4 regions of the Colwellia sp. 6M3 genome follow, and region 3 is predicted to be linked to each of the others. Evidence: predicted binding sites of a transcription regulator. Region 3 holds the regulator's gene; each other region holds the start of a gene.
What was found. Region 3 encodes FNR, which switches genes on or off when oxygen is low (the NO sensors DNR and NnrR bind a similar motif). Its sites were predicted from a motif close to TTGATCTAGATCAA; they were not measured.
Positions count from the first base shown of each region.

Region 1 (5,611 bases), on a different contig from region 3:
GTGAAAAGCATGGCAAGTTTATCGTATCGTTCGACCCACTTGATGGCAGTTCAAATATTGATATTAACTCATTAATTGGAACTATTTTTTCAATTCATAAAGCGCCTGCTGATATGGAAGCTAGCGATCCTGACATGTTTAAACAATCAGGTAATCACCAAGTTTGTGCTGGTTATGTGCTTTATGGACCCGCCACAATGTTGGTAATGACCACAGGTAAAGGTACGCACTTTTATGTATTAGACCGAACTCATGGTGGCTTTTCACTCGTTGAGCGTAACGTAAAAGTGCCTCAAGACACGCAAGAGTTTGCAATTAACATGTCTAACCAGCGTTTCTGGCAAGCCCCTATGCAAAACTACATTAAGGATTTACTTGCTGGTGATACCGGCCCACGCGGAAAAAACTTTAACATGCGTTGGATAGCCGCCATGGTTGGCGATATTCATCGCGTATTAACCCGAGGTGGTTTATTTACTTACCCTGCTGATAATAAAAATCCAGAAAAACCTTACAAATTACGTTTAATGTATGAAGCAAATCCAATGAGCTTTTTAATAGAACAAGCAGGTGGTTTAGCTATGACTAGCAAAGGTCGCATTATGGATATGGAGCCAACAGACATTCACCAGCGTGTAGAAGTGATCATGGGTTCAAGAAATGAAGTAGAAGCTTGCTTAGCTTATTACAAGTAAAAGTCTCACCTACCTCAACGATTTTTAACCTCTAGTAAGCCTAAAAGCACCTAAATTTACCAGGTGCTTTTATTTATAATTATTATAGCCTTACCATAAGTTCAGCAAAACAAACTGTTACAATACAAAACCCCATTTTCCCTTTGTTAATTATAAAAAAGAGGCTATTGTTATTTATAGTAGTATTTAAATTTTATGAGTAAAACTTTCACAAGGACGATGGAATAATGAGTCATATCACCAATGTTGAACGTACCTTCACCGAACAAGAACAACTAGTTTCTACCACTGATTTAAACGGCACCATTACCTATGCTAATCCTGAATTTTGTGAGGTGGCAGGTTACAGCTTAGAAGAGTTAATTGGTCAACATCATAATGTAGTTCGTCATCCTGATATGCCAAAAGCAGCTTTTAAAGATTTATGGGAAAAATTAAAACGAGGAGACTCATGGCGTGGCATGGTTAAAAATCGTTGCAAAAATGGTGATTATTATTGGGTAGATGCCTATGTAACACCATTATTTGATAAAGGAGAAATTACCGGCTATCAATCAGTTCGTGCTTTTCCTACCGTTCAGCAAAAAAAAGAAGCTCAATTACTTTACAACACCTTAAACAATAATAAATCAATTTTAGATTTGCACGCTAACATTCCACTCAAGCGCCTTGCTGCACTTATTTGTGTGATCGCAGCAATTGCGATCACCTGGGTACTCACTGGCACGGCGACCTCTGCAATAATATTGTTAGTTTGTGTCGCGTTAATCACCGTTATTTTTTCAGAAGAATTGATAAAAATACCGAGTCATTTAAGTAAAACAAAATCAATATTTGATAGCCCTTCGCGCCATGTATATCTAGGTAAAGGTATACTTAATATCATTAATTACCCTGCCGAATTATACAAAGCTAGAATAAAGACGGTCTTAGGTCGAAGTAACGACTCAGGCAGAAGGTTAGCCAAACTCGCAGAAGAGCTTGCTCATACGTCAAATGAAATGCTTAGTGGTATTAAAGAAGAAAATGAATATATAAGCCAGTTTTCTGCCGATATTACTCAAATGAGTGTAACCATAAACGAAGTAAGTGAAAGTACCAATTTGGCCAATGATAAAGTTGCCCAAGTAAAAATTGATTGCCTACAAAATATTGCCACTATTGAAAGTAGTGAAAATAAAATCGACCAGCTCGCAAATGACGTTGAAAATGCGGCGAATAATGCGACAGAATTAGTGACTGATGTTGATAAAATATCGACTGTTATGACTGAAATTCAAGGGATTGCAGATCAAACAAACTTGCTAGCATTAAACGCAGCAATTGAAGCAGCAAGAGCAGGTGAGCAAGGCAGAGGGTTCGCCGTTGTTGCTGATGAAGTGAGAACACTAGCAAGTAGAACCCAAAGTGCGACAGAACAAATACAATTATCAGTGACTGAGTTACAACGTACGTTAAAAACTTGGAATCAAGTAATGATGTCGAATAAAACCAATGCCGATGAATGTTCAACTGAATCAAAAACCATTAAAAACGCCATGCAAGATATTATAGACAACATTCAAAATGTTAATGACATGACCGCCCAAATTGCTACCGCATCTGAGCATCAGAGAACGGTAGCTGAACAAATTACTCAAGGTATTCATAATATTGACAGTATATCTCAACGCAATACTCAATTAGCAGCTGCAGTATCTAGTAAAAGTATTGAAGTAAATAAAAATGCCGAAGCAATTGAAGAGCTCAGTACTAATTTTAGTTAACGCTTAAGTAAGCTGCTGCTATATAAATTAATAATAAAATGACTACCTAGGTAGTCATTTTTTATTGGATCACCATAAAGCTTTTTTTTGTTTAATTTCAGTATTTACCTTCAACTTAGTACACCTCGCCCTTTGACCCCTAACCCCTAACCCGACAAATAAACACCTATTTTTCAATGTTCACTCATGTTTTACAGAGGTAATGAATTTGTCATGCAAATTAAAATAACTGACTAAAAATCATTTTATCAAGGCTAAAAACTTGACTTAAATCAAAAAGAGATTACAATTTTCACAAATTACTGAAAACTCAGAAAGTACAGAAAATGAAAATAACAGCAATGACACAATCATTAGTTTTACACTTTGGTGAAATGGGCTCTCGATGGGGATTAAACAGAACATTAGGGCAAATGTATGCGGTTATTGTGCTCACTGAAGCACCGCTTAATGCTGACCAAATTAGTGAAGCGCTACAAATATCTCGTTCAAATGTCAGCATGGGCTTAAAAGAACTTAAATCGTGGAATTTAATAAAATTACATCATATCCCCGGCGATCGAAAAGAGTATTTTTCAGCGCCAAGTGACATCTGGGAAATTGCTCGTACGTTAGTTGTAGAGCGCAGAAAGCGTGAACTAGACCCAACATTATCTACATTGCGCGACGCCCTAATGGAACAGCCAAGTAATGAGTCAGACGAGTACACGCAAATGCGTGTAAAGCAAATGCATGATCTCATGGAAATGGTCACTTTATGGACCAACGAAATGCAAGGAATGTCGTCTGAAAAGTTATCCACCTTACTTAAAATGGGTGAAGGCATAAGTAAAATCTTAGATGTTAAAGACAAATTATTACTGCGATAACCTTACATTATATTTTTGATATTTAGGTCAACATAAACGACCTAAATAGTTTTTAGAACATAACTTACAATAACTTAACCCAGTGGAGTACATCACGTGTTAGATGCATCAGCTATTGCTAATGACACAAGTTTCATGCTTTCCCGCATCCAATTTGCTGCCAATATTAGTTTTCATATTTTATTTCCTACTATCAATATCGCCTTGTGCTGGGTATTGCTGTTTTTCAAAGTTCGCTTTAATCAAACCCAAGACGATAGTTGGTTACGTGTATACCGATTTTGGGTCAGAATATTTGCGTTAACTTTTGGTATAGGCGTGGTCAGTGGCATTACGATGTCATTCCAGTTTGGTACTAATTGGCCGGGTTACATGGAAACCGTAGGTAATATTGCGGGACCGTTACTCGGGTATGAAGTAATGACCGCTTTCTTTTTAGAAGCCTCATTTCTTTCAATTATGCTATTTGGTATGGATCGAGTGTCTAACCGTGTTCACACCATTGCGACCATACTGGTTTCTTTTGGCACCACATTATCAGCATTTTGGATTTTGTCTCTTAATTCTTGGATGCATACGCCAGCAGGTTTTGAGATGATTGATGGAGTAGCACATGTTACTAGTTGGCTTGAGGTTATTTTTAACCCTTCTATGCCCTATCGATTCATGCACATGCTAATAGCCTCAGGGTTAACGACGGCATTTTTAATTTCAGGTATTTCTGCTTACAGATTAATCAAAGGCGACAATAAAAAGTCAGTAAAACAAGCGTTAAATTTTTCAGTCGTTATGGCGGCTGTTTTAATTCCTATACAAATTTTTGTTGGTGATTTACACGGGTTAAATACCTTTAAAAATCAACCTGCTAAAATTGCCGCTATGGAGGGAGTATGGAACACCGAAGCCAATGTTCCGTTATTACTGTTTGCATTACCTGATGAACAAAAACGAGAAAACAACTTTGAAGTAAAAGTGCCTAATATGGCCAGTATTATATTAACCCATGATTCAGCAGGAGAAATACAAGGCTTAAATGACTTTGTAGATAAACACCCTCCAGTTGCGCCGGTATTTTTCAGCTTTAGAATAATGATAGGCGTTGGTGTATTAATGCTGCTATTTTCTTGGCTCGCAACTTATCAATATGTTATCAAAAAACGCTACCCAACTTGGTTATTAAAAGTGGGTGTTGCTATGACATTTTCTGGCTGGTTAGCCACACTGGCTGGTTGGTATGTAACGGAAATTGGCCGACAACCTTACTTAGTAACGGGAATATTACGCACCAAAGACGCCGTGACCACTACACCGCCAGAAAATATAGTTATGTCATTAACGCTGTATTTAGTCATTTATGGTTTCTTGCTTATTGCCTACATACGCACTTTATTTGTCATGGCAAATCGAGCGATAATTTTAGAACAGTCAAATGCATCACTAAACGAACCAAACTCGTCGATTGAACCTCAAATTCCCTTAACTGAAGAAGGAGCGAAATAATGATATCTACATCAGTTGATTGGCTGCCTATTGTATTCGTTGGCTTAATGGGCCTTTCGTTTTTAATTTACGCGATACTTGATGGTTACGATTTGGGCGTGGGTGTTTTACTACCTTTGGATAACCAGCAGCAGCGCGACACTATGATCTATTCCATTGGACCATTTTGGGATGCTAACGAAACATGGCTGGTAATGGCTATTGGCTTATTGTTGATAGCTTTCCCTAAAGCACACTCAATTATCTTTCAAGCATTGTACTTACCAACAGCCCTGATGCTAGCTGGGCTTATTTTACGCGGAGTTTCATTTGATTTTCGAACTAAAGCGCCAAGTAACGATAAAAAGAAGTGGGATTTTGCGTTTAAATTTGGCTCTTTATTAGCGACATTATCACAAGGTTACATGTTGGGACGTTATATCACCTCATTTGAAGATACATGGTTATCACTCGGTTTTTCTGTCTTGTCCGCTATTTGCGTAACAGCAGGTTATTGTTTTATTGGCGCAGCATGGTTGGTAATGAAAACCGAAGGTGAATTACAACGTAAAGCGGCAAAATGGGCGAAATATACCAATGTATTAATGGCGTTTGGTATTGTCGCTGTATGTATAACCAATTTATTAATTGATCAGCAAATTATGGATAAATGGCTTGGTGGCGTTCAAGCCATACTGATTCTTCCATTAACTTTCTTACTTGGTTTTACTTTTATTACTGTCCACCGATATCTAGACAAAGTACCTATGGAGAATGACTTGGGCTGCTGGTTACCATTTTC
Region 1 covers NZ_JACGWF010000021.1:34,299-39,909, forward strand. Annotated here, with positions in the region: gene H4J50_RS06720 (class 1 fructose-bisphosphatase) at 1-695, shown strand, start outside; gene H4J50_RS06725 (PAS domain-containing methyl-accepting chemotaxis protein) at 923-2,461, shown strand; gene H4J50_RS06730 (GbsR/MarR family transcriptional regulator) at 2,788-3,330, shown strand; gene H4J50_RS06735 (cytochrome ubiquinol oxidase subunit I) at 3,466-4,830, shown strand; gene H4J50_RS06740 (cytochrome d ubiquinol oxidase subunit II) at 4,830-5,611, shown strand, end outside.
Region 1: H4J50_RS06730 (GbsR/MarR family transcriptional regulator) is a predicted target of FNR. The motif match lies at 2,724-2,737, and genes of this name have one in related genera.

Region 2 (5,611 bases), on a different contig from region 3:
CCCTCTCTCGTATTTTCTGTTTTTATATATTCTAAGGTTAAAGAGTTACGTATTTCACTGCTTTTAAATGTCTACTTTCTAACCATGTTATGCCAAGGTGTTGGCAGTAAAATTTTAGTATTGGTGAGATTCCCAATATCGCCTCTTTATTAAATATTGGTCAAAAAAGCCTTTTAATAGTGAAAACTTTCCTTTAGATATAAATTAAATTTATAACCATCTGAAATTAATAGAAATATAATGTGGAATACCCTTTGCAACATCACTTCTGATAATAAAAAAATAAAGTTAAAGGGATAAGGTATGAACGAAAGTGAAATCGTTAAGGTTGATAATATTGCAACACGAGCAGATGTAATATTAAGCAATATCGCAAAGTTTTGGTTTGTTGTGGCAGTTATCGGCCAATGGATCATGGTGTACTACGTCATTGCCCATTATGGTGGTGCATTGCTTGCAGGTAATACTGGGGTTTTGGAGTCTCCAAATGGTAATCAGTCTGGATTAATCGCCCTGATTATTCATGTTTTAATCGCTGTAGTTATTATGGGACTTGGGCCCTTGCAACTTATTCCTCTAATTCGAGAAAAATTTCCTAAATTTCACAGAATAAATGGTCGTATATACCTACTGACCATTTTTATCGGCAGTATTTTGGGGCTATATCTTATTTGGGGCTATGAAAAAATGCCCGGCGGTCAGGCAATGTTTGTTGCTATGAATATTATGGTGTTGCTCATTATCACCTTTGCCATTCTCGCTTTACGCAATGCAATAGCACGTAAGATTAAACAACATCGTCAATGGGCATTGCGCTTATTTATGGTTGTAAATGGAGGCTGGTTTTTTCGTGTTGGCTTAATGGCTTGGATTTTAATACACCAAGCACCTGTTGGCTTTGACCCTGAAACCTTCGAAGGGCCTTTTATTATAGCCTTAGCATTTGCTCAGTACCTTATTCCGTTAGCCCTAGTAGAATTATATTTTTGGGCACAGAATAAAGCTGATGCAACTGGAAAATATATTGTTTCATTAGTGCTTGCTGTTGCAACGCTAGTGATGGGTGTTGGTATATTTGGTGCGGCTGCTACTATGTGGTTACCACAAGTGTAAAATTAGAAAAAAATAAGTGATAAATGTGGCTTTTATGAACTATCGCTTATACTTTATTCATATTGAATTATTTAAAAGTAGTAAAGGGATCTCTACATTAATATAAAATGGATAAAAAGTAGGATCTGACAAATGATAAAGCATGATTTAAATCACCTGCTTAGATTGAGCACTCATTGTTTTTTCAGCTAACCTTCGCGTTCAGGTTTATTGTTATCTCGAATATTGAGAAGATTTAAGTGTCAGCATTAAAATTTCTTTGTCATTTGGAGTGGTATGCAACAAGTTTTTTATAGGTTTTCGATTATAGGCATGTTGGTGGCATTTATTGCTTTGACTAATAGTAGTTTGGTATTCGCAACCGAACTTAATGAGCTTACTTATATTACTGAAAGTAGTGCTTCATTTAATTATATTCGAGATGGAAAATTGCAAGGACCTGCGGTAGATTTACTTTTGGCTGCTTCGTTGAGTGCTGGTAGTCCAGTAAAACGGGAGAATATATTAGTGCAACCTTGGGCAAGAGGTTTTAGTAATGCTCAAAAGGGACCTAACACGGTTTTGTTTAGCACCATTAGAACGCCCGAACGAGAGAATGACTTTCAATGGGTCGGGCCTATTGCTTCTGAAAGTGATGTTTTGATAGCGTTGAAAATACGTAAACTTACGATCAGCAAACCAGAAGATATGATGGGATATATTACCGGTGCTGTAAGAGATGATGTTGGCGAGGAGATACTTCAAGAGGTAGGCGTTCCGCTGGACAGAATTACCTTGCTTTCTCACTCAACAAACTTGGGTCTGATGTTAAGTGCTGGACGGATAGATTTATGGATATTTGGTGAAGATGGCTGGCGTGAGACCTTAACTTCATCGGATCTTGATCCCGCTGATTTTGAAATTATTTACCGCTTTCCATCAAAACATTATTATTTTGCGCTTAGCTCTGATATCGAGCAGCAGTTGGTTGAGAAGTTTCAGCAAGCGATAGATAAAGTATTCGTGTCAAGCGAGCTTGCTCGCTAACTTTCACTTATAAAGCATCGGCCTTGAAAGCTAATTTCCTATCCCCTCGATGCTTCCTCCCACTTTTTTTGCTCTTGATGAAATACATGAAAATCGAATACGGTTAAACGTCAATGATTAGTCGCTAAACACTACGCCATATATCAACAATAATCAGAAGAGTCAGTGAAAAAGGTAAATAAAGCTATTTTCGTTATAGCTTGGTTATTCATAACGAACACATTGGCGTGCTAAGTTTAGAAAATGACAAATAACAGTGCTACTGAGTAATTAGTAACTGCAGATATGGCCTTTAACACATACATTTGTCAGATAAAACTCAATCATAAGCCATTAAATTTTTGTGCCGAGCATTAATTATAGTTAGTGTACTAACTATAATTAATCATCGGTGGTTGTTATTGTGATTCTATATTGTTGTTTTTAATTGTTATTGTGTTTTTATATTAAAATAAATAAAATTTGAACTATAATTATACTACGTACACTAAGTAATGTGATAGGTGATTGCGTAGATATTAAATAGGGCGCTTGTACGAAATCATCTTAAATTATTATCGACGTATGAGAGCGAAAATTCTGATGTTTTGATGAAAATCAATTGTTAAATATAACGAACAAATATGGAGAAAGTGATGTTAGTCAATTTGGAAGAGCTAAACGGAAGCACTATTCATGCAGTAGATGGTGAAATTGGGCAGGTAACAGATGTGTATTTTGATGATAGACACTGGACCATCAGGTTTATGGTTGTTGATATCAGCCCTTGGGTACCCTTAAGTGAAAAAACCTTGATAAGCCCTATATCACTGCTTGAATACGATACTAAAGAGCAGCAACTTAACGTGTCTATAACAAAAGATAAGGTTAAGAACAGTCCACAAATAGATGAACACGAAACCGTTTCCCGTGAGTTTGAAAAGAACTATTTTGATTATTATGCCTATGGTTACTATTGGGGAGGGGCTGGAGCATGGGGTGAATACGCGTATCCAATGGCTTTGGTTAACCCAAAAACATTGCCAAAAGATAGCAAAGAAAGTGAAAATGCTAAAACTACCAACCATCTTCGTTCAACCAATGAGATTACACATTACGGTATAGATGCTCTAGATGGTAAAAAAGGCTATATCAAAGACTTTATTTGTGACACCCATAGTTGGTCTTTGCTTTACATTGTGGTTGATACCCGGGATTGGCTGCCAGGCGGCAAAAAAGTACTGATCTCTCCAAAGCATTTAGATAAGTTAAATTGGGAAGAAAAAACGGTCACCTGTAATCTTAGTTTTGAGCAGATAAAAGCGTGTCCAGAATACAATGAAGACAAATTGAATGATGTTGAGTATCTAGCAGAAGTTAAAAATAAACTCATATTCAATAAGTAGTCAAATTAAATATATTCTCACAGTAATATGCCCATTATTGCCATGGGCATAAAGTTAGTTGGCGAAAAATTTTCAAGCTACTATTATCGAGTAATTAAAGGATAACTAAATGCAAAAAAATGACGACAATAAACCATCAAAGAGTAGTGAGATAACCGATATATTATATGGTACTGAAACGGCCAAAGCCCTGACCAATTTTACCATTAGCGAGCTAAAAATGCCGCGAGCATTTCTATGGGCACTAGCGACACTAAAAAGCGCCTGCGCTCAAGCTAATCAAGAATTAGGGCTGCTTGATACTGATAAATCTGCTGCTATTCAACTGGCTGCCAAAGAAGTTGCTGACGGTTTTCACGTTAATCAGTTCCCAGTTGATGTATTTCAAACTGGCTCGGGCACCAGCACTAATATGAACGTTAATGAAGTTATTGTCTCGTTAGTTAAACGACACAGTCAGCAAAAAATTATTCTTCACCCAAACGATGACGTGAACATGGGGCAAAGCTCTAATGACGTTATCCCGTCATGTATCCACTTAAGTGCAGCAAAGCTTATCTCTGATGAATTGTTACCCGCACTACAGCATTTAAGCGATACCTTGGATGCAAAAGCGAGTGAACACCACAACACCATTAAAACTGGCAGAACGCATTTAATGGATGCTATGCCGTTAAGTTTCGCTCAGGAAATAAGTGGCTGGAGTAGTCAAATTCGTTATGCACATCAACAGTTGGAAAATAGCTTACCGAGTTTATTGAAATTGGCTATTGGCGGAACCGCAATCGGTACAGGTGTTAACACACATCCAGAATTTTCAGGCATTGTTACTCGGGTATTAACGCAAAGAACAGGATTATCATTTACCCCTGCTGATAATTATTTTCGCGCCATAAGTGCTCAAGATACAGCCGTGCAGATCAGTGGTGTGCTAAAAACTACAGCGGTTAGTCTGAGTAAAGTAAGTAATGACATTCGTTGGCTGAGCAGTGGGCCTTTAAATGGCTTAAATGAATTACAGCTACCCGAACTACAAAAAGGCAGCAGTATTATGCCAGGCAAAGTTAACCCTGTGATCTCAGAAGCGGTTTTAATGGCTTGTACTCAGGTTATTGGCAACGACACCACTGTTACCTTAGCTGGGCAATCGGGTAACTTTCAACTCAACACCATGCTACCTCTGATTGGTCATACGTTGGTGCAAAGTATTCAACTTTTAACGTCAAGCAGCATCGCCCTTGCCGATAAAGTGATTAAAGATATGAAAGTAAATCATTCGATGATTAATCATAACTTGGCAAAAAATCCTATTTTAGCAACGGCGTTAAACCAGTTGATTGGTTATGACAAAAGCGCCGAGATTGCTAAAAAAGCGTACGAAGAAAAAAGAACGGTGTTAGATGTGGCAAGAGAACTCACGGATATCAGTGAAGCCGAACTTATTAAACTACTCGACCCTAAACGACTTACCCGTGAATAAAATATAATCATATAAACAGCTGACAAATTTCATATATCAGCGAATAGATATGCTTTACAGGGATGTAGTGAGTAAATGACTTTGACATGTGGACTAAGCTGACACCCACTTAGTTCACAATCGATATATATATGGCTATTTATTACTTTCATCATGATCAATTAATTCAAAAGCTGGCAAGGTTACTCGCCAATAAATAGCAGCTAAACGTAACGCTAATGCACCTAATATTGAGCCAATAATGGCAACATGGGCAGGAAGGTCTAGATAGGTGAGTGAGGTAAATAATACGCCACCTAAAATAGCCGCAGTGGCGTAAATTTCTTGTCGTAATATCATCGGAATAACATTACAAAGCACGTCGCGGATCATACCGCCAGCAACACCTGTCACCATGCCCAATAAAATAGCAACGGGAACAGCTGCACCTAAGGTTAGGGCTTTTTCAGTGCCTAACACAGCAAACAAAGCTAAACCAAAGGCATCGGAAACCAAAAGAAATCGTTTGGGAATACGTTTAGGGCATCGAATAAAAATAATAGTGAGTACGGCAGTCGCTAGAATGACATACAAATATATTGGATTTTTGACCCAAAATACTGGCGTT
Region 2 covers NZ_JACGWF010000003.1:79,710-85,320, reverse strand. Annotated here, with positions in the region: gene H4J50_RS01460 (DUF2306 domain-containing protein) at 304-1,113, shown strand; gene H4J50_RS01455 (ABC transporter substrate-binding protein) at 1,390-2,139, shown strand; gene H4J50_RS01450 (PRC-barrel domain-containing protein) at 2,775-3,524, shown strand; gene H4J50_RS01445 (lyase family protein) at 3,634-5,004, shown strand; gene H4J50_RS01440 (trimeric intracellular cation channel family protein) at 5,140-5,611, opposite strand, start outside.
Region 2: H4J50_RS01450 (PRC-barrel domain-containing protein) is a predicted target of FNR. The motif match lies at 2,727-2,740, and genes of this name have one in related genera.

Region 3 (5,611 bases):
GACAATGCATTTTTTTGTTCGTGTGTACCAACACCTGCTGTAGCCGAATCACCAATTATCAATAAACTAATTGGACTGCCATTACCTGTAGAGCCTGAGCGTTCACCTAATGCTTCTGGGAGTTTTATCATGCTAAAACGCACCCATATCGCTTGTAAAAGTAATAAGGGCAGGAGTATCACCGTGCTAATGTAATAAGGTATAAGTCTAAGCGGTTGTTTTATCTTCAATGATAAAGTCCTGATGATGATCTATAAATGATATGTATAGCGTAATAAATATTTGAAGACAAACTTATAACAATTGTGAAGAGAAGATCGTTGGAAATTAGCTTGAGTAATTACCTGTAATTTATTGTAGTTAAGCTAGGGAGAAGTTTTAGCGTTTTATTAAAGCGTCACCTTAAGAATATTTCTATCAATCAGTGACGCTCTTTTAGCTGTATTTTACGTAATAAAGATTTTATTTAACGTCCAAGGGTGAAACGTAACCCTCAGGCTTTAACGCAAGTACATCACAGTTTAGTCTATCAATTACATGTTCTGCTGTATTGCCAATTAGCGCTGCAGATAAACCTGTACGTCCAATGGTGCCTAAAATAACCAGTTCTGCGTCTAAGGCTTCGGCGACACTTTGTATAATATCTTCAGGTAAGCCTTCTTTAATATGAGTGTATTCTTTAGTAATATTAAACGCAGTTGCATGTTCTAACATCGCTTCTTCATGATGTTTTAACATGGCGAGGTTGTAATCATTGGCATCAAACTCTGGAATTTCTATCGCAATATTTACCGGCGTACCAGGGAAAGAATTAACCAAATGTAGGTTTGCTTTCATAACTTTAGCTAGCTGTTTTGCTTCTGCCGTAATTTTATCATTAAGCGCTTTATGCTCTTCTTCTTCGCTGCCAATATTCAATGCAGCAACAATATTGCCATTTTCAGGCCATAAATGCTCTTTCACTAGCAAAACAGGGCAAGGACATTTACGTAAAATGTGCCAATCGGTAGGGGTAAATATTACTGATTTAAATTTGTCGTGTTGATGTGTACCTTTAATGACTATGTCGTAATCATGATCAATAACTTGTGCAATTATTTGCTCGAAAGGACGATTATGCCAGATAACTTTACAATCAATGGTGATATCTGTTACATCGAGTTCAGCAAGTAAAGACTGTAACCATTGAGTACGATCATTTATAACAGATTTACACATAGCTTCACGCTCGTCGCCTGAAAGCATAGTGGTCATCTCATAAGAAAAGTCATATATGGTCAAAAATGCGGTAATACTTGCGCCAGTTTTTCGCGCTAATTCTAATGCTCGTTTTACCGCTTTTTGATCTTCTGTTGTGGGGTCAACAATAGCGAGTATTTTTTGATACTTTTCCATAGCTAATTCCTTATCTTTGCCTGTGGGTATTAGGCCAAACTAAACAGTTAATATATATAATAACAATAACTTATTTTGTAATAATAATAGTTGTTTTAAATCAAATTATTATCATTTATATAAGCTATTTTATATTAATCATAGCGTTAAACTGTTGAATAAGAAAGTATGAAAAAAGGCTGATAAAATTTATCTTAAAGTCCAGCACACTCATTTAATTTTTCAATATTTACAATGGTAATCAGTTTGCCATTAACAGCAATTAAACCATTTTTATCAAAGCGATTAAGGAGTCGGCTTATTGTTTCAACCGTTAAACCAATATAGTTACCAATATCGCTGCGCGTCATAGATAAGCGAAATTCAGAGGCTGATAAGCCACGAGCATTATATCGACTGCTTAAGGTACTAAAAAATGTAGCTAGGCGTTGCTCTGCATTTTTACGATTAAGCAACATTAGCATTTCATGGTCTTCACGAATTTCAGTGCTCATCATGCGCAAAATCTGTTTTTTTAACTTAGGCATGCTGTTAGATAAATGTTCGAGTGTATTATAAGGAATTTCGCAAACCATTGAGGTTTCTAATGCTTTAGCAAAACTTGGGTGCTCTGCATTAGCAATGGCATCAAAGCCAAGTAAATCACCTGCTAAATGAAAACCGGTAATTTGTTCTTCGCCTTGTTTGTTGATGGTATAGGTTTTGAATGTGCCCGAACGAATCGCGTAAAGCGCCTGCATAGGCTGACCATCATTAAAAATCTGCTCTCCTTTTTGAATAGGGAGCTTACGGTCAATAATGTTATCTAGAGTCTCTAGCTCTTGATTATTAAGCGAAAATGGCAAGCATAACTCACTAATACTACAGTTTTGACAGTGAATATGTTGCTGATCGGTACACGATTTATTATTCATAACAGCCTATAAAAACTTCCATGCTGAACACCATATTAGATGCGTTAGCTATATGCTATTAGTATAGAGTAAATGCCGTATGAAATCACCAAAATGGCGGCTAGTTTTCTAAAAACGGGCTGAGTTAATAAAGACTTCACACTGAAAGTGCCGAGTGATACTGACAGCAGCGCAGGTAAAGTACCAAGACCAAAGAAAAACATGATCAAAGCGCCATTTAAAACATCGGCGCTTGCTAATGACCACGTTAACGTAGAATAAACTAAGCCACAGGGTAACCAGCCCCAAAGTGCTCCTAACGCCAATGCACTCTGTATGTTTTTAATGGGCATGAATTTTTTAGTATAAGGTGAGATGTAGCGCCAAATGTTTTTACCTAAATACTCTATGCGGCTTAACCACATTAACCATTGTCCTAGATACAAACCTAGTAGGATTAGAAACACACCTGCAATCGTTTTTAAAATAATAACAGGAAAACCAATATTTTTAGCCGCCATTGAACTGGTGAATGCTACCAAGGCACCAATTAAGCTGTAAGACGCGATTCGGCCAAAATTATAGGCAAATATAATCGCCATTTTTTTATGGCGAGCATGGTCAGATATGCTCGTGGTTAACATGGTGCTAATGCCGCCACACATTACAATACAATGGCCAGAGCCTAGTAAACCAATTATAAATGCGGAAAAAAAATCAAGCGTCATGAGATGACTTTTCTGCTTGTTTTTGTTGCTCGTCGATTTCGCTTAATTCACTGTCTTTTAATTTACTACTGTTGTTTTTATTGCGAATGATATTGTCATTTTCATCATCAAATAAAATGCTCATACCTTGTTTTTCTAAGTCATCAAATTGCTCAGTTTTTACCGCCCAAAAAAACAGATATATGCCAATAGAGGTGAGTAATACAGCAATAGGAATTAATACGTAGATTATGCTCATTTTTTTAGCAGCCTTAATGAATTTGTTACGACTAATATTGAACTGGCCGACATGCCAATTACTGCCATGTAAGGCGCTATATGCCCTGTTACGGCTAACGGCAATACAACCGCATTGTATCCAAAAGCCCAAAGGTAATTTTGCTTTATAACGCGCGTTGTTCGAATGGCAACCTCTCGCAATGTTTGTACGCCTTTAAGCTTATTGTTTAATAATATGACATCTGCGCCATTTTTAGCAATATCAGTACCACTGCCCATGGCAATCGATAAATGAGCGGCGCCTAATACTGGGCTGTCGTTTACCCCATCGCCTACCATAGCAACAGTATGCGAAACTTGTTGATGCTTTATGGCGTTAACTTTGTCTTGCGCTGACAAGTTAGCTTGCACATTACTTAGTTGCAATATTGATTGTAATTTATTGCAGCCTTGGAGGTGATCGCCAGATAACATGCTCGTTTCAATACTTTGTTGATGTAGAAAATCAATTAAAGGTTTCGCGTCATCACGTAAGCCATCATGCAAATAAAATTCAGCGATTAATGTTTCATCTTGCATGAGTACGCACTGAGCACTAAAACATGCCTGTTTGTCATCGTTTAATAACCACGAGCTTTTGCCGATACGATAGTGCTGGTGATTAACTTCACCTGAGATACCTGCGCCAGGAGCCACAACAACTTGGGTAGTTGTTTGGTTAAAATCACGAAATGGTCTAAAGGCTTTTGCTAACGGATGAGCTGAGTGTGCTTCTAACGCCGCGGCAATAGCAAGCACCTGTTGTTTACCTTTTGACGTACTATCAGTTGAATAATCACCATAAGTTTTTACTTCAACAATCGTGAACTCACCTGTAGTTAATGTGCCTGTTTTATCAAAAGATATCGCATCGACTTCAGGCATGGTTTCAAGCACATGAGCTGATTTAATCATGATACCTTCACGATTTAGATTCGTTGTTGCACAGGTAAGCGCCGTTGGTGTTGCTAACGCCAATGCGCAAGGGCAAGTTACAACAAGAACAGATAAAGTAATCCAAAAGGCTTCTTCAGGGGCGTGTTGCAGCCAATATATTGCCGTGGCAATTGAAACCATTAAGATAAGCGCAACAAAGTATTGGGCAATTTTATCTGACAATTTTGCCAACTTTGGTTTATGGCTTTGAGCACTTTCACTCAAGCGAATTAATTGGCTTAAAAAAGACTCTTGGTTGTTATGTTTAACTTTTGCGGTTAGGTTTCCATCGCCATTAATGGTACCCGCAAATATAGCGTCTAATGCTTTTTTCTGTAAGGGCAGTTGTTCACCTGACAACATTGCTTCGTTTATTTGGCTCGTTCCGGTAATTATTTCACTATCTGCGGGGATAGTTTCCCCTGGCTTTATTAAAATAATGTCATCAGCTTTTAAGTAATTCGCGGAAATAAATTGTTCAATACCGTGTTCAACTTTCGTTGCGGTCATTGGCATTAACTTTAATAGATTTGCAGAAACATCAGCGGCGCGACTACGGGCTCTAAATTCAAGAAATTTACCAATAAGCAGTAGAAAGGTAAACATAGAAACAGATTCGAAATATACCTCACCTTGCTGAGTAAATGTTGCCCAGCAACTCGCCATAAAGGCCAATAAAATAGCAATAGATACTGGCACATCCATTGAGAGTTGACGTGCTTTTAAAGCAAAAAATGCGCTTTTATAAAAAGGGTAGGCGCCATAGCTGACAATAGGTAGAGTTAAGAAAAAGCTTGCCCAACGCAAATACATGACATTGTGTTCTGTCATATCTGAAAAAGCACCAAAATATAAACCAAAAGCTATCATCATTACTTGCATCATTAAAATGCCAGAGATACCTAAGCGTTTGATAAAGTTTTTAGCTTGTTTGTTATTTAATTTTTCAGCAGTACTGGCCTTGAATGGCAAGCCATGATAGCCAATTTTATCGATTAAACTGAGAATGTCGCTTAATTTAACTTGGCTTTCTTGCCACTGCACTGTCGCTCGTTGCGTTGTGGCGTTCACATTAATCTTATTAACGCCTTCGAGCTTGCTCACTTGCATTTCAATTAACCATGCACAAGCCGAGCAGCTTATGCCATCAATGGTTAAAATGGTTTCTTTGAAGCCATCATGATAATAAGTAAACTCATTTTGTAAGTTTACATCGTCAAGTATTTCATTGCGTTGAAGTTTTTCAGGTATTAATACTTCACCTTTTTGCGCTGGTGCGCTACGAAAGCGGTAAAAATCGGTTAGGTTGTTATCAACAATCGTTTGTGCGACAGCTTGGCAACCTATGCAACACATAGGTTGATCAATATTGTCGATGTTTGTTATTAAATGAATACCCTT
Region 3 covers NZ_JACGWF010000007.1:14,493-20,103, forward strand. Annotated here, with positions in the region: gene H4J50_RS02905 (SGNH/GDSL hydrolase family protein) at 1-131, opposite strand, end outside; gene uspE (universal stress protein UspE) at 463-1,395, opposite strand; gene fnr (fumarate/nitrate reduction transcriptional regulator Fnr) at 1,590-2,309, opposite strand; gene H4J50_RS02920 (sulfite exporter TauE/SafE family protein) at 2,354-3,016, opposite strand; gene ccoS (cbb3-type cytochrome oxidase assembly protein CcoS) at 3,006-3,254, opposite strand; gene H4J50_RS02930 (heavy metal translocating P-type ATPase) at 3,251-5,611, opposite strand, start outside.

Region 4 (5,611 bases), on a different contig from region 3:
AAGCACGCGCTGACGATAACGGGACTCTTGAAGCAACCATTATCAACCAAATTGACACCGTTAATGGCTACAGTTTACCAGCACGAGCAGGCGAGTTATTACACGGTTTAGGTTTTGTACAAGAACAACTAGCAAACCCAGTAAAGTCATTTTCTGGTGGTTGGAGAATGCGCTTAAACTTAGCCCAAGCTTTGATAAGTCGTGCTGATTTATTATTACTGGATGAGCCCACCAACCATTTAGATTTAGACGCAGTTATTTGGCTACAGCGCTGGCTGAAAAGGTTCACCGGCACCCTAGTACTTATTTCGCATGACCGTGATTTTCTTGATGATGTTATTGGCCAAATACTCCATATTGAACACCAAACTGCAAAACTTTATTCTGGTAACTACAGCGCATTTGAACGTCAACGTGCCGAGCATTTAGCCCAGCAAGATGCTCAGTATCAAAAGCAACAAAAAGAAGTGGCGCATTTAACCTCTTTTGTTGACCGCTTTCGCGCAAAAGCCAGTAAAGCAAAACAAGCACAAAGCCGATTAAAACGTTTACAAAAGTTACCTGACTTAGCGCCAGCCCATGTTGATAGCCAATTTACTTTCAGCTTTGAGCAGCCAGATACCCTGCCTTATCCATTATTGGCATTAACCGAAAGCCAATGTGGTTATAGCGATGAAGCTATTATTTTGGAAGATGTAGGTATGACTTTAGTGCCAGGCAGTCGCATTGGCTTACTAGGTCGTAATGGTGCAGGTAAATCAACCTTAATTAAATCACTTGCTGGTGATTTAGCATTACTTCAAGGTGAGCGTTATTGTGCGCAAGATCTTCGTGTGGGCTACTTTTCTCAGCACCAGCTTGAGCAATTGCACTTACCTAGTAGTGCGATTGAACATATAACGCGAGCAAAACCGGATATTACCGAGTTACAAGCGAGATCATTTTTAGGCCGTTTTGGCTTTAGTGGCGACCAAGCTTTAGATAAAGTTGGCACCATGTCTGGCGGCGAAAAAGCGCGTTTGGTCTTAGCCCTTATTGTCTTAGAAAAGCCACAATTGTTGCTATTAGATGAGCCAACTAACCACCTTGATTTAGAAATGCGTCAAGCATTGGTGTTAGCTCTGCAAGACTTTGACGGTGCAATTATTCTTATTGCTCATGACAGATACTTATTAGAGTCGTGTGTAGATGAGTTTTATATCGTTGCTAACGGCCAGGTAACAGAGTTTGACGGTGATATTGATGATTACCAACAATGGCTCAACGATGATAAAAAGCAAACAGTCAAAACGAATAAAGTAATTACTGAGCCACAAGTAGATAAAAAACAGCAACGTAAAGAGCAAGCTGAATTACGTAAAAAAGCATCACCTCTGCGTAAACAGGCTGATAAGTTTGAAAAGCTGGTACAAAAGTATCAAAACGAATTAACTGAGGTTGAAGCACAATTGGCTGATAGTGAGATATACCAAGCTGAGCACAAAACAAAGTTAACAGAATTATTGAAACGCCAAGCAACACTGACCCAAGATTTAGAAACAAATGAAATGCAGTGGCTTGACCTTGAAGAACAAATAGAAGAGATAATGTCACAAGCATTATAAATTTATTGCTACACTTAATAGATCGCAGCAAAAAATTGTCACTGCGTTCGATCGCGACAACACCACAATATAGGACATTATTATGAAAAAATTGACCTTACTAGCAATCAGTTTTGCCCTTTTTACACAAAGCTCTGCCTTTAGTGCTGATTTAGATTTAGGTATATACGAGCTAAACCGTGGTGAGTTTAAAGCCGCGATTGCAGAGTTTGAGCCATTAGTTGCTGAAGAATATGCTCCTGCGCAATATCAAATGGCGTTAATTTATTTAAACGGTTACGGAGTAATTAAAAACCCAACGAAGGCGTTGGAGCTTCTTCATCAGGCCGCTTCACAAAATTACTCAGAAGCCTTGTTCGATCTTTCGTTGCTTTATAGTGAAGGAGAGGTCGTTAAAAAGGATTTAAACTCTGCTTATGCATTAATGGAAAAAGCCGCAAATAAAGACTTACCCCGAGCGCAATTTAATTTAGGGGTGATGCTTTATAACGGAAGTGGTGTTCAACGCGATTACCTGCAAGCATCTCGTTGGTATCAAAAAGCGGCGGATCAAAACTATGCCTTAGCACAATTTAACCTTGCCTTGATGTACTTTGAAGGTAAAGGCGTCGCTAAGAGTACTAGAATGTCTTATATCTGGAATATTATTGCGGCTAAAAATGCTTATCGTATGGCTGAAAAAAGTCGCGATATGGACGAACATAAATTAACCGTTGATGAGATAAAAGAGAGTCGTGAAAAAGCCGATGCTATTTATCGTAAAATAATCCAACAACGAGAATTAAAATTAAGACAAAAATCTTAACGGTTATTTCTTAATATAAGCATATCCCCAAAGCAGTTAACCAACATAAACCCGCTTATTATCCTAGCGGGTTTATTTTTATCTTCAATTTTCAATAGTTCGGCTTTACTCCACTGAGTTACAACATAATTAGTTAGTCTGATAAACGTAAGCATGTGCTATTTATTAGCTGCTACTATCCCGCCTCACTTTCATTAATACAAAAAGTGGCAATGATCATGATCCAAATCAATAAGCTTTATTTAAGTGTTATTTATAATAGTGGCCATACCTACTTAAATACTTTTGGAGTTTGTGATGAATTTTGTCGATATGCTATTAAACGATCCCGTGGTCATCATGTCATTTATTGGTTTAGCTACTGTAATAGGCATTTGTAGTTTTTACGTTTATTACTTTTTAAAACATATCAGTGAAGATACGCCTTAAAGATGTTTCACAAATGTCATAATGAAAACTTAAGTGGTCACGCTCATTGCTCACTTATCGCCAAACGGTGGGCATGAGCAAAAATTTAACGTACAATAAATTTTTTGTATAACTCGCTATTACCGCATTATGTTTACCAAAAGCTCTTTCAGCCCAGCTTGGTGGCTAAAAAACGCCCATTTACAAACCATTGCCGCTAAGTTTTTTAGACGTGGCCACTCCATAGATACAACCAATGAAACGTTAGAATTACCCGATGGTGACTTTGTAGATTTAGCTTGGACAGAACAGGTTAACTCAGCATGCACTCGTCCAATTATCGCCGTATTACATGGACTTGAAGGCTCAAAGAACAGCCACTACGCAAAAGGGATGTTAAGCGCGATTAAAGCACAAGGTTGGGTAGGTGTGTTAATGCACTTTAGAGGCTGTAGCGGTCGACCAAACCGTATGCCTCAGTCTTACCATAGCGGCCAAACTTGTGATGTTGACTACTTTAGCCAATACCTTGCCAGTAACTACCCTGAGGCAAAAAAAGCGATTGTTGGCTTTTCATTAGGCGGGAATGTACTGACTAAATACTTAGCTCAGCAAAAACAAAATATCTATCAAGCTGCATGTGTCATTTGCGCCCCACTTGACCTATCAAGTTGTAGTAACCGAATTAACCGTGGTTTTTCTCGTGTTTATCAAAAGTACTTAGTGGATATGCTTAGAGCAAGTACAGTTGAAAAAATAAAAGCTAACTTGTTACATAATATAGACACTACACGGCTAAATAGTGTGCGTTCAATTCGAGACTTTGATCAAATGGTTACTGCGCCAATAAACGGTTTTATTGATGCGAATGACTATTATAAGCAAGCTAGCGGCAGGGATGTGTTGCAACAGATAACTACACCTTGTTTAATTATTCATGCAACCGATGACCCATTTTTATGTCATGTAAATACCACTGCGATTACTTCGTTGCCTAAACAAATGACATTTGAAGTCAGCGCTAAAGGTGGTCATGTAGGTTTCATCAGTGGTAATAATCCGTTCAAGCCAAGATATTGGTTAGAGCAACGTATACCTGAGTTTTTTACGAGATATTTATGATCATCCCACTAGAACAATTGTCAGAAGAAACATTAAGCGCCATTATCGAAAACTTTGTCCTCCGTGAAGGAACAGAGTATGGTAGTGAAGATGTATCACTTAATGAAAAAATAGCCCAAGTTCATCAGCAATTAAAGCAAGGTACAGCATTATTGGTGTACTCTGAACTTCATGAAACGGTTAATATTCTCCCAAAAGACCAATTTGTTGAAGACAGCGAAGAAAGCACAGAGGAATCATAAGGCACTATATGTTAGGCATTAAAAAAGGCACTAATTCAGTGCCTTTAATTAATTCTTACGACAAATATTATCGTATGAAGGTAACCGAAAAGCTAACCGGCACAACGTAATCGATGCTAGGTAAAGAGGCTAACTCTTTGAGCTTATTGATACCAGCTACAATACCAAATGCATCTGCCTGAATAAAAAATGGCTTGATAGTATTAACCAATATTTTATCCGCACTTAACTTGATGACACTGACTTCAATCGTTACAGTTTGCTGCTCACCATGAAAATCCACTACGCCGCTAACGCTAAGCTTTTTATCTGCACCAATGGTTAGGTTATTGAGTAATGACTTATCAAGCGTCGCAGTAAAATTTGCTGTGCTATATTTATCGCTTTCAAAAACGAATTTTTTCATTCGGTCATCACGAATAGCAATATTAGTATTAACGCTGGTAAGGTCAACACTGATATTTACTTGTGCTTGCTCGTTGATATTACCAGCAAGCTTTGCAAAGTTATGATTTTCGGCAATATTCGCTTTTTTAACGGATATAAAGCTCAGCTCAGAATTTGCATTGTCGAGTTTCCATGCAGCTAATGCAGGTAAACTTACTGTTGCTGTCAACAGTAGGGAAATTAATATTGAGGATGTTTTACGCATGATTTTCTCCATGTAAGATAAGTTTATTTCGAGCTAATTTACTAATAACAACTAACACTGTGTATTTATGAACTGGGCTTAAGCGTTGTTATTTATAAACGCTTTGCTCTATGCGGCTTAATAATATCTTGCCAAGGAATTTCTTTATTTCCTAACGAGATAAAATCAGGCTGCATTAACGTTTCACGCTGATTGTACGTTAATGGTTTAAATTCACTATCGATTATGCTGCCACCGGCTTGTTCAATTATACAGTGACTTGCGCCAGTATCCCACTCACCGGTAGGTCCAACACGTAAATAACAATCAGCACCACCTTCGGCAATTAAACAGTTTTTTAACGAGCAGCTTCCTAAAGCGACATGATCAAAATCATATTTATCATTTAAATACTGCCCCATTAAGTTGATATCTTGCCGGCGGCTGATAGCAACTTTTATACGACGTTGACCATCATAGTGTGCCACTTGTATTTTATGGCTACCCACATCATTTTCTTTAAAAGCGCCTAAATTATTTTGAGCATAGTAAGTTAATTGGTGATCCGGAGCATGAATAACACCAATGCTTGGCCATCCGTTCTCGACTAACGCAACATTAACCGCAAAATCACCACTGCCAGCAATAAACTCCCCCGTGCCATCGATAGGATCTAACAGCCAATAACGAGACCATTTACTGCGCTGTGCTAGCCCTAAAGCTCCAACTTCTTCAGAAATAATAGGAATGTCAGGGGTTAGCCTTTTTAATTCATCCATTAAAATATCATTTGCCGCGA
Region 4 covers NZ_JACGWF010000015.1:27,775-33,385, reverse strand. Annotated here, with positions in the region: gene H4J50_RS05270 (ATP-binding cassette domain-containing protein) at 1-1,604, shown strand, start outside; gene H4J50_RS05265 (tetratricopeptide repeat protein) at 1,687-2,409, shown strand; gene H4J50_RS05260 (DUF3149 domain-containing protein) at 2,707-2,838, shown strand; gene H4J50_RS05255 (hydrolase) at 2,968-3,939, shown strand; gene H4J50_RS05250 (YheU family protein) at 3,936-4,181, shown strand; gene H4J50_RS05245 (YceI family protein) at 4,249-4,833, opposite strand; gene cysQ (3'(2'),5'-bisphosphate nucleotidase CysQ) at 4,926-5,611, opposite strand, start outside.
Region 4: H4J50_RS05260 (DUF3149 domain-containing protein) is a predicted target of FNR. The motif match lies at 2,628-2,641, and genes of this name have one in related genera.